2 regions of the Lysinibacillus sp. G1-3 genome follow, and region 1 is predicted to be linked to the other one. Evidence: riboswitches for the same ligand, from Rfam matches in the RefSeq annotation. Region 1 holds a riboswitch; the other holds the start of a gene.

Region 1 (6,302 bases):
ACTTAGCAACCCTCGCTTAATAGCTGTTACGACAGCACCTACTCGAGATTCTACGTTTAATTTCCTAATGATTGATGAGATATGATATTCAACTGTTCTTATGCTTATCATCATTTCCTCACTAATTTCAATATTGGTTTTATCCTCTGCTATTCTTTTTAATACTTCAGACTCTTTTGGTGTAAGCATTTTATCTATCTGATCTTTTTCAACTTTAGGAAACCTTTTGTCACCTAAAAATACTTGTCTAATAGTAAAGATTAATTCTTGGAATGATTTTTCTTCTGAAATAAAAGCGCTAGCTCCTGCATTGTAGGAAGATCTTATATATTCTGAACATTTACACTTTGATAGTATGATAACTCGTAAGTGTGGAATATTTTTTAATAGTTTAGTTAAATCAATTTTGTTTGATAACTCCATTTGCAAATTTATAAGTACAATATCCGGAGAGTTTGTGATTATTTCATGATGTAAATACTCAGGATTAGAAAGAGTCCCTATCACGCAAATATTTGGTTCTTTGTTTAATCTGTGCTTTAAGCACTCTAGTACTAATTGACGATTATCTACAAGTAGTAGTTTAATATTCACGCTATTCACTCCTTGGTTATATATCAATCTTCATCTCCAAAAAAGTCCGCTATTGTCATTAAATGATAAGAGAAAAACTAAAGATTTAGTTTGAATAATATACCCATTAAATGTTTTTCAAAACTATTAATCTCCAATAACTGAGGTGATTCTGCATTATTATGTGAAATATATATGAAGTTAGAATATTTGCGGGAAATACGGATGTTTTAAAAGTTCTATTTGTTATATTACATATAAGTGTTCTGAAAAAAACAAAAATTAAAAAAATGTATCTTAATATTCAAGATGTGTTTTTATAAGTGAATCCTAATTAATAGCAAGAAATTAATATTTACACAAATCTATTAATACCTAGTAAAAAAACGTTGATTAACCCAATATAATTGGTGTGATTACTATATAAAACCAAATAAGAAAGAAGTTGTATGATATGCAAATTATTGAATTAAAAAAGGCTTGCGCTGATTTGATGATCCTTCGACTACAGAAGTTATATGGTGTTATTTCTGTACTTCTACAAGATGATTTGTAAAATATAAAGCACTTATTTAGATACTTTGAGAGTACAACAATTGTTCAAAGACTTTTCAAAATGAGAGGAAGAAATTAGTGTTTTATTTTGAAATCATTATTTTTATTTTGTTCCACAAAGAATTTTATCCTCTTTGGTTAATGAATGAAGAAGTTAGCAAGGTTTAAAATCAAGTTATAGGAGACAAAAGATGATTAATAAATTATTATTAGTTTCATTTTCACTACAGATACTTTTTTTTCTTCTTTTTTTTAGTACCTTACTAGCCAAAATACCAGAGCCATTCGCATCAGTTATTATCTTATTAATTGCTTCAATGGGTTTAATTGTTGCTATAATTTCTGTAATTAAAGGACAAACATCGAGGCTAGCTCCCATAGTACTGGGAATATCGCTTTTGATATTTTTAATGTTTGTATTTGCAATGCTTTTATCAGGAATGTAAATGGTCAATCATAAATTTTCCAACGGGAATATTATTATATAGGGCAGAGAAGGGATTCATCCCAATATATACTACTTTTTTCGATGAAGGTTCTAACGACAAGGGCGAACCTTCGAGGGCCTACCTGTTTTTCAGATTCCCTTTTTCAATTTTTTTGAGTTTTAAAGAAGTAGTTGACCATTTGTATTAAAATGAAATAATTTGTAAAATCACACCAATTAAAATTAAGGAGGGGATTAAGAATGAAGGTTAGAAAAAGGTTTAAAAATGGTATTGTAACAGCTTTATCGACACTATTTATTTTTTCAGGAGTACTAAATGCTAGTATAGTTAATGCGGCAGAGCCAGTAACTGCTATTCAGGACGGAAATGTTCAGGGGAAAGCAGGAATAGTTATGAAGATTGATCTTACTGGAGAAGATAAAAAGCTATTGGGAGATGAATTTCTTAAGGAAGTAGAAAAAGAGGGATGGAAAAAAACTGAAAATGGTTATGAGAAATTTTATCCTGCCCAAAACGGCTCATTAACTATTAATGACCAAGTGGTTGATTTGACTGCTGATGGTACATTCGTAATAAATGAAGATGATGCTAATTTGGATATTCAATTTAAGGCTAATGGGCAAGAAATTAAAACAAATGTTAAAAATGATATGAAAAAATCCCGAACTATAGATCTAGTAAAGACTATCGATTTCAAAGACTTCGTAAAGTCAATGGATGGTGAAATGATTAGTACAGAAAATAGAGACAAAAGCACCCGATCTGAGGTGGGCCAAAAACACTCTCCAGGAGATCGTGTACACTGTAACCGATTCAATGGTTCAGCTTCTAATCATAGATACTATAATCACTGGGATCCTAGGGCATGGAAAAACTTTGTAGGAAGTGATTGTGACTATGCTTTCTTATCTTATGACTGTCAAAATGATTATACAAGTAATACAAATTGCCGTGGTCTTCAATCAGCTTATAACTACAAAAACTGTTCATGGGCTTTATACCATTCTAACAGATATCACTACTATGGCAAATCAGGACACTGAAATTATTATTGTTCTGGGGAGATAGATTAGTATGAAGAAATTTATATATATATTTCTATTCACAGTTTTTTTGTTTTTAAATGCCTGTAGTAATACTGATACAAACCAAGTATCAAGTGTTGCTGAAGAGCTTAACAATATCGAAACCAATCATATATATAAGAATGGGGTACTAACAACTAAATTATCAGTTCCAGAAAACCTAAGAAATGAAGAAAACTTCAGTATTATAATGGATTTAAAGATGCAAAATATGGATCATTATATTGAAGATATAAACCTATCAAAAGAACAAAACTATTATACTGCTAAAATTGAATTACCAATGGAAGGTATTTGGAATATAGATTATCATTATGTTTTAGATGAAAATACTAAAATTGATTCCTTTACTGAAGTTTTTGGTAAAGTCGATGAAGAACAAATAGATGATGTGACCCTTAATATTACAACGAATCCCGAGTTTATTCAGCCAAATCAAGTAGGAATTCTAAACATTACACTTCATGATAATCAAAACAATATTATTCAAGATTCAAAAGTAAGTTTACAATTTGATCTACTGGAAAGGGATATTCATTTTACGGAGGATTTAAAAAGCGAAAATGGAGTTCATCAATTTAAAGGTAAATTTGAAGCAGGGATTTGGTATGTTACTATACATGCCTTTGCAGAGGGAAATGAGCATTTAATGGAAACTGTTATTTTACCAATTGGTACAGAAGCTGCAAAAGAAGTAGAGAGAGAATCATTAAAAAATGGGCATCGAAATTAATATATTTTTGTGGAGATGTTATGGATAGGGGTAACGAAGAAAGCTAAATTTCTTATTTTTAGTTTTTAACACTAGTGTTGCGCAAAAGGTTCTGAATTTTCCATTTGAAATGTTGACACATTAAACACTTTGCCGTAGATTTAAAGTAATTGCATAAAAGCGTTAGGTGCCCACTGCGGGAGAATAGGGAATAAAGTGAAAAGCTTTAGCGGTCCCACCACTGTAAAAAGGGAGTTTCATAGAGAATGCCACTAGCATCGTTCTGGGAAGGTTCTATGAAATGTTGAAATTGAGCCAGGAGACCTGCCTATCTGCTTCGTATTATATAGACGATGGAAAAGTCTGTAGTTTATTTGTTATGGATAAACTACAGGCTTTTTATTTTTTTCTCAAAATCATTCTTCGAGTAACGAGGGCAAAAAAGAAAGGGGAAATTTTCATGCAATTATTACAACAAACGATCCACAACATTCAAAGTGCCGACCACAAAATGATGGGGCAGGCAAGAGAACGCATAGATGCACTTTGCAAGCCACCTAGTAGTCTGGGAAAGCTGGAAACTCTAGCTGTGCAACTATCTGGTATTACAGGTGAACTATATCCTGCAATTGATAATAAAGCAATTATTGTCTGTGCCGCGGATCATGGTGTCTGTGATGAAGGAGTGACACCGAATCCACAAAATGTGACGGTCTTCCAAACATTAAATTTTCCTAGAGGCGGAACTGGTGTCTGTGCTATCGCAAAAATCACAGATGCTAAAATTGTCACGGTAGACGTTGGCGTAAAAGAAGATGTGCCACATGATGCTGGAGTCATCATTAAAAAGATTAAATACGGTACGGACAATATGGCAAAAGGACCTGCCATGTCAAGAGAAGAAGCCATTCAATCCATTGAAGTAGGAATTGAAGTAGCTACGGAAGAAATTAAAAAAGGGATAAATGTACTCGGGACAGGTGAAATGGGTATCGGTAATACAACACCTAGTGCTGCTATATTATCGGTTCTTCACGAGTGTCACCCGAATGAAGTGACAGGCTTCGGTGCAGGAGTTGGACCAGGAGGGATTGCACATAAAGTAGAGGTTATTTACAATGCTATTGCATTAAATAAACCAAATCGTCATGATGCTATTGATATTCTTGCAAAAGTTGGAGGGCTAGAAATAGGCGCTATGGCAGGAGTAATACTTGCTGCCGCCGCACATCGAAAACCAGTTGTTATTGATGGCTTTATTTCTACTATTGCAGCTCTTATTGCATACGAACTTGAGCCAAACGTCAAAGACTATATTATTCCTTCTCATGCCTCTGAAGAACCAGGTGCAAAAATTGCCGCTGAAATGCTCGGAATTGAACCTATGCTACAAATGAATATGCGATTGGGTGAAGGCTCTGGTGCAGCTTTAGCATTTCCTATTTTGGACGCAGCATGCTCTATGATGAAAAACATGGCTACATTAGAGGAAGCTATGCTACTGTTGAAAAAGTAGATCTATTAATCTTTAAGTGCTTATTGTCGCTGCTGTGGATGCAAGGCGTTTGTGAAATAACAAAAATTCAAAACAAGCCCAAATCTGACATTTGGGCTTGTTAATATGCAACGGTATAGCTATGCCTGATGCAACCTCCGTAACGGTAAACGCCATTTCCTCATATATGAAAATATTCTTAGTACGGTGATCATACCAAATAATACATATAAAAAGATATCACCTGAAAATAGTTGAAGTCCGATAATAAGCCCGGCTAGTGCTGCCCATACACCATAGATTTCATCACGGAGGACTAATGGTTGTCGTCTAGCTAATAAATCTCGAACAATTCCACCGCCTGACCCTGTTAAGACAGCAGCTACAATAACCGCACTAATAGGCATGTCGAGCTTCACAGCATAGAGAGCACCTTGAATCGCGAATGCCGATAATCCAATAGCATCGGTGAAATTACCCCAGCGATGCCAATGCTGAATAAGTCGGTGCGGAAATATGAAAAATAACGTAATAGCTGCAATGGCAATTTGGAACATCATATCTTGCCCCCACAGTGTTGTTACAGGTAAACCTATGAGTAGATTTCGTATAGCTCCACCACCAAAAGCAGTTACGATACCGAGTATATAGACACCGAATAAATCGTATTCTTCCTCCATTGCAATTATTGCCCCGGAAATAGCAAAGGCAATTGTTCCAATGATACTAAAAACCTCCCAAGCCAACCCTTTCACCCCTTATGTGAAACAATCATTTCATGTTGTTGTAGATTACATAGTAGAAAACTTTAAAGTTACCTTTTTGTATCTAGAAGTTTTTGCAAAGAAAAGTATAGACTTATGATTTAGAATTATCAGATATTAAATATCGAGAGTATTGATTAGGAAAAAATAGGTTTATTATTGAGCGATAAAGGATTTTTTGTTTCTATTTTGCTAGTATACTCCCATTCTAACTGATTGTAGCGTAGGGTTACTCGACTCCCGCGGGAAAAGTGAGGCAGACGAGACCCTGCACGGAGCGCAGCGAAGGAAGCGACTTGACGCTCGCCCGCAGCGGAAATCAGCCTCTTTGAATTAATTCGGATGTATAAAAATGGTCAATCAACATACCTAATTAAATATCTAATTATAGCAGAAATAAATAGATATAGTTTGTAATTTAACTTAGCGCCTAATTAGCGCCTAAATGCAATTAGAAACACAAGCAATTTTTGCAGGCAAGCTCACAAATTGTTAAGATAAGATTTGAACAAATGTGAAATGGAGAAGAACATAATGACTTTTACAACCAATTTATCAGAAGAAACACTAGCATTAGCTGCTAAAATAGAAGAAAAGGTACGCCCTTTTCATGCAAAGGTAGAAGATATGGCGTTCTTCAATCAACAAAAAGTGCTTGCTGCATTCCGA
Region 2 (6,302 bases), on a different contig from region 1:
GGAGCATCTTGCTAAATATAAAATTCCACGCATGTTCGAACGTGTGGAAGCGCTACCACGAAATGCATCAGGCAAAATACTAAAACAAACGTTGAAAGGACAAGAGGTGAGATAAAATGAAGGTTTTACAGCAGGAAGAAATGAAGACAACCAACTTTTTTAAAGAGAATGATACACTTCAAAACGTTTTAGAAATGATGCTAGATAAAGAGTTTGCGGAATATGCAACACGTGAGCTAACAGATTTCGGTGAGCTTTGTGCAGGAGATATTGATGTGAGAGCTAAACATACGGATAGAGAGGGTGAACCTCGATTACAAAGGTATAATGCCTATGGTGAAGAAGTGTCAGAGATTTGGGTCAATGACGGCTATAAAAAAACAATTGAAGAGACGTACAATACTGGCATTGTTGGCTATGTGCATAAAGATATTCCGCAATTAGGTAGAAAGGGCAACTATGTGTATAGCTTTGCTCAAGGTTATATACTATCACATGCTGAACCAGGCTTTTACTGTCCTGTTACGTTAACGATGGCAACGGCTTATCTGCTTGATCATTATGCGAGTGATGAGGTGAAGGAGCGCTTTTTACCACATGTTTGTGCAACTGGAGAGACAGAGCTTTATGAGGGGGCTACATTTTTAACGGAGCGCCAAGGTGGCTCTGATGTCGGAGCGAATGTTGTAGAGGCAAGACAGGACGGCAATCAGTATCGTTTATATGGTGAGAAATATTTTGCATCTAACGTTGGAATGTGTGGAGTGACTATGGTATTGGCTCGCATGGAAGGGGCTCGCGCAGGCTCAAAGGGTTTAACATTGTTTGCAGTTCCATGGAGAAATGATGATGGCACAGTTAATAATCTGCGCGTTCGGCGTTTAAAGGATAAACTTGGTGTTAGAGCAGTACCTTCTGGTGAGGTGGAATTTGATGGGGCGCTCGCATATGTTGTTGGTGATCCGAATAAAGGGATTTACTATATGTTGGAGGCGCTTAATTTATCAAGAATTTGCAATGCAGTTGCTTCTATCGGCATCATGCGTCGCGGCTATTTAGAGGCGAAGCACTATGTGACAAATCGCCATGCATTTGGTAAGCCTTTAACGCAATATCCTATGATCCAGGATACACTAGGGAAATTTGCTGCCAAGCTTCATGTAGAAGTTGCTACGGTTTTTGATCTTATTCAGCTATACGATAAAGTAACTAGTGGACAGGGGAATAAAGAGGACATCATTTTGAACCGCTTGTATATTGCAATCATGAAAAAAGAAACGGCTGAGCAAGCTGTACATTATGCGAGTGAAGCCATTGAATTACATGGCGGAAACGGCTATATTGAAGACTTTGTTACACCTCGGTTATTAAGAGATGCACAGGTCCTTACCGTATGGGAGGGGACTGCAAATATTTTAGCTTTAGAGCTCATTCGTTTAGTAGATAAGTTTCATGTGCACGAAATGTTTGTTCGTGTTATGGAGGAACGTCTAGAAAAACTGGCTGACAGTCCATTAGTTGAAATTGTAGTAGGGCAATTAGCGAAACTAGATTCAACTTGGCAAACATTTAGCCGTTTAGATGATGCAACAAAAACGTTTGAAGCAAAAAAGGTCGCAGAGCAAATGGCACATTTATATGAAAGTGTTGTAGCAGTTGAATGGGCACAAAGAGTCGGCGGCAAATATGAGAAGCTAGCAGACATTTATTTAGAGAATACATGGGCATTACGAGAAATGGGTGCACCAATGAAAACGGTACAGTATTTTTCTGACATAGTTTAACTTTTTTCAGCGTCCAAACATCCGCTGAAATAGAGGAACCCAGTCTAAGCACGCCACGTCCTGTGGCAATTATGACGAGCATAATTGATTTGATGAAGAGTCGTCTCGAATGGAGGCGACTTCTTTGATTTTCATGTATAATACAATCAACTGAATATTATAAAGGTTCTTTACTTAAGTAAAGTGAAAAGGGAAATCGGTGTAATTCCGATGCGGTCCCGCCACTGTAAGTGTGAGTTTTTTCAATCTACGCCACTGAAAATTTCGGGAAGGCTTGAAAAACCGTATGAAGCACGAGCCAGGAGACCTGCCTTTATAGAAAACACGTTGTAGCCTACGAGGATAGGATGGTGGATTTTGTATATGTATATTGTGCAAATTTGACCCCCTCATTTTTTTTATGATGAGGGGTATTTGTTTTGTAAGCTGAATATCGATAAATTTGAAAAAGAGGGAGATACCTCCACAATATTAGGTAATAAACTCAAAAAGTTGGGCGATAAGCCTAAAATGTTGGGTGATAACCCCATAATGTTGTGCGGAAACACGATGTGGTCGATAAATCCACAAAGTTGGGTGATAAACTTAAAAAGTTGGATGATATCGCCACAACGTTGAGAGATAAACAACTCCACAACCTTAAACGATAAAACCTAAAATGTATCGATCAATCAGATAAACAAGTCGTTAACTTTATGCACAGATAGACTAAGGGGGATTCACATGAAGAAATTTTGGAAAATAGGATTATCAGCATTTTTAGCTGTTGGCTTGCTTGCAGCGTGCAACACAAAAGAGGCGACAAATGACAAGCCGTCATCTGCTGAGCAGCAAGAGACATCTAAAGTAGATCAAGCAACATTTCCAATGACGATAACAGATGCTGTTGGCAAAGATATTACGCTAGAAGCACCTCCTGAAAAAATAGTTTCTCTCATTCCAAGTAACACTGAAATTTTATTTGGTCTTGGCTTAAATGATGAAATAGTAGGTGTAACAGATAATGACGATTATCCAGCAGAGGCTACTAAAAAAGATAAGGTTGGCGGTGTAGATTATAATATTGAACAAATTATTGCGTTAACGCCAGATATCGTTTTTGCACATGCATCCGGTATGAGTTATTCAAAAGGAGCAATTGAACAGCTTGAGGCTGCCGGTGTGAAAGTATTTGTTGTAGCGGATGCAAAAAACTTTAATGAAACTTACACAACGATTGAACAGCTTGGTCGTGCAACGGGAAAACTAGAAGAGGCTAAAAAAATAGTCGCAAATATGAAGGATAAAATTGAAGAAGTTGAAACAAAACTTAAGGGTGTTGAGCCAAAGAAAGTCTTTTTAGAATCGTCTGATGAGCCACAGATTTATACAGCTGGTAAAGGTACATTTATGAATGAAATGCTAGAAATGATTCATGCCGAAAATGTGGCAGCAGATGTAAATGACTGGTATCCAATTGAAGCTGAACAAATTATTGCGAAAAATCCAGATGTCATTGTTGTGGCATATAATTATGTACCGAATATTTTAACGAAAATTCCACAACGTCCAGGCTTTGAGACAGTAACTGCCGTAAAAAATAAAGCTATTGTACAAGTGGATGAAAGTACGACAAGTCGTCAAGGTCCTCGATTAGCAGATGGTTTTGAGGAATTAGCAAAGGCCGTTTACCCAGAGGCGTTTAAATGAGTAAAACAATTGTAGCCTATGTAACAGCAATTACGCTTTTAATCATTAGCATCTGGTGTGGTGTAGCGATAGGCTCAGTTCATATTCCATTAGAAGTATTGTGGAATAAGGCGGCCGATGAAACAGCTGCCAATATTTTATGGAAGATTCGTTTACCTCGAGTGATGCTAGCAGGGCTTGTAGGGGCATCACTTGCTATTGCAGGGGCAGCTTTTCAAGGCCTATTAAAAAATCCTTTGGCTGATCCTTATACGTTAGGTGTTTCCTCCGGTGCATCAGTTGGCGCAGTGATGACGATTTTCTTTAGTGTCTCAATACCTGTAATCGGTCATTTTACATTGCCAGTCTTTAGTATGATAGGGGCCATATTAACAATGTTTGCTGTTATGGGTTTTGCTAGAATAGTAGACCGTTCACTAAAAATGGAAACTCTTATTTTAACAGGGGTAATATTTAGTTCATTTTTAGGTTCCTTGATTTCATTAATGATTGCATTATCTGGTGAGGAGCTACGCCAAGTAATCGGATGGTTGCTCGGTTCAGTATCGATGCGTGGTTGGCCTTACGTTCAGATGATCATTCCGTTTGTCATTATTGGCTCTATTATGCTTTGGACTCAAAGACGTGAGTTAAATGTTCTGTTATATGGTGAAGAACGTGCGAAGCATTTAGGTGTCAATGTTAAACGTAGTAAATATATTATTTTAGTAGGTGGATCCATGTTGACAGGAGCAGCGGTAGCTGTTTCTGGAACGATTGGCTTTGTTGGTTTAGTTGTTCCTCATATGACGAGAATGGTTTGGGGTTCAGATCATCGTCATTTATTGCCGTTATCATTTTTAAATGGGGCAACTTTGCTAATTATTTGTGATTTAATAGCAAGAACAATTATTATGCCAAGAGAGCTGCCGATTGGTGTCATTACTGCATTTATTGGGGCGCCCGTTTTTTCCTATATTTTTTATAAACAACGTAGAGGCAAGGGGGTACGGGCATGATTGTTGTTGAACATCTTTCCGGTGGTTATGAAGACGTACCGATCGTCCACGATATAAGTTTTTCCGTTGAAAAAGGTAAAATACTAGGGATTTTAGGGCCGAATGGTAGTGGGAAATCCACACTGTTAAAAGTAATAAGTGGCATACTACCAGCAATTGCAGGCACTGTATTAGTAGATGGTAAAAACAGTAGCTCTTACACTGCTCGTGCATTAGCAAAGAAGATGGCAGTGCTGCCACAATTACATGCTAATGCATTTTCAAACAGTGTAAGGGAGGCTGTATCGCTTGGACGTTATCCACATCAAACAGGCTTCTTTTCAAGCTGGTCTGCTCGTGATGAACAAGCAGTGCAACATGCAATGCTGCAAACAGGTGTAAAGCGCTATGAACAGACACCGATGGAATTTTTGTCGGGCGGTGAACAGCAAAGGGTTTTTGTCGCCCAAGCGCTTGCACAAACAGCGGAAATATTGCTGCTAGATGAGCCGACCAACCATCTAGATATTGCGCATCAACGTCAAATTTTAGATATGGTACGAAAGGAAGCAATAGAATGTGGTTTGACCGTTATTATGGTACTGCATGATATGAATTTAGCTTCTCTTTACTGTGATGAATTATTACTAATGGAGGAAGGACGGATGCGGGCATTTGGGGCGCCGCATGAAGTATTAGTCGCTTCGCAAATTGAAGATGTCTATCATGCTCGAGTGGCAACTTATGCACATCCAGAAATTCCAAAGCCTCAAATTACAATGATGCCAGCCACCGTTGAACATCAGCAACGTGCTGTCATTAAAAAAGAAAATTTCACTGTTACAGATCAGTACATTAAGCTTCAATCAGAGTTTCCTTTAAAAATGGTGTCCTCAGCTGTCCATAATCCGGGTATCGGTTGGTATGATTGTCTGTTAAATCGTTCTGTACCAATAGATTATGTGATTAATGATGTAAAGAGAGAGGTCGCTGAATTTTTACTAAAGGAGCACTTTTCATCTACAAGTACAGTCGTCATGTTAACAGCTGTCCCAACAAAACTTGTAGCTATTAACGAATTTCAAGCTTCTTTTGGTAGCGTTCTTGTAGCTGTTACGGCTGGGGTTGGTAATGCTGTTGATGTATCTCGTGCACATGAAAGACAAGATGAACCATATATTGGTACTATAAATACGTGGGTCATCGTGAATGGCTGTTTATCAGAAGAAGCGTTTTTCCAAGCAATGATGACAGCTAATGAGGCGAAAACAAAGGCATTGCAATCAGAAAATATTCGTGATGAGCTTAGTGGTACGATTGCAACAGGTACTGCTACAGATAGTTTATTGATTGCAGCGACACAAAAAGGGGAAGAAATGCTGTACGGCGGTCCCATTACTGATGTAGGTAAGATCATCGGTAGAGGTGTTTTTGAAACGACTGTGCAGGCAATAAAAAATTATCTTCATTCAGCAGATACACTTGCTGAATGAAGATAATGCCGCCGGCGGATGTCACGGATTTTCAAGGGAATGAATTGTGCGGGCACAATTCAAAATCCGGACGCATTGTTTATCTGTGCGAAAGCGTAGTGCTAACGTAGCGACAGCAACAATTACGCCAAGGCGAAATTGATAAAAAACAATTCTAGGAGATGAGAGAAATGAAGCTTTACACGAAAACAGGCGATACAGGGAAAACAAGTCTTATCGGTGGACGCGTTGACAAAGATAGCTTACGCGTAGAGACATATGGGGCCATCGATGAATTAAATTCTTTTATTGGTAAGGCTATTAGTGAACTAGATCGTGAGCTATTCAAGGATATTCTAATTGATTTAGAAACGATTCAG

The links. Region 1 has a riboswitch for cobalamin ahead of cobT (nicotinate-nucleotide--dimethylbenzimidazole phosphoribosyltransferase). Riboswitches for the same ligand answer to the same signal wherever they lie in the genome.
Region 2: linked by a shared signal. The riboswitch ahead of ACVYAD_RS15280 (ABC transporter substrate-binding protein) and the one ahead of cobT (nicotinate-nucleotide--dimethylbenzimidazole phosphoribosyltransferase) in region 1 are both predicted to bind cobalamin.

The regions. Positions count from the first base shown of each region.
Region 1 is NZ_JBWHYQ010000026.1:41,164-47,465, reverse strand. It holds gene ACVYAD_RS22410 (response regulator transcription factor) at 1-594, opposite strand, end outside; gene ACVYAD_RS22405 (hypothetical protein) at 1,304-1,582, opposite strand; gene ACVYAD_RS22400 (hypothetical protein) at 1,817-2,620, shown strand; gene ACVYAD_RS22395 (hypothetical protein) at 2,652-3,395, shown strand; cobalamin riboswitch at 3,543-3,720, shown strand; gene cobT (nicotinate-nucleotide--dimethylbenzimidazole phosphoribosyltransferase) at 3,835-4,890, shown strand; gene ACVYAD_RS22385 (trimeric intracellular cation channel family protein) at 5,010-5,615, opposite strand; gene ACVYAD_RS22380 (methionine gamma-lyase family protein) at 6,168-6,302, shown strand, end outside.
Region 2 is NZ_JBWHYQ010000013.1:81,540-87,841, reverse strand. It holds gene ACVYAD_RS15290 (class I adenylate-forming enzyme family protein) at 1-115, shown strand, start outside; gene ACVYAD_RS15285 (acyl-CoA dehydrogenase family protein) at 117-1,784, shown strand; cobalamin riboswitch at 1,931-2,113, shown strand; gene ACVYAD_RS15280 (ABC transporter substrate-binding protein) at 2,508-3,473, shown strand; gene ACVYAD_RS15275 (FecCD family ABC transporter permease) at 3,470-4,471, shown strand; gene ACVYAD_RS15270 (adenosylcobinamide amidohydrolase) at 4,468-5,943, shown strand; gene ACVYAD_RS15265 (cob(I)yrinic acid a,c-diamide adenosyltransferase) at 6,114-6,302, shown strand, end outside.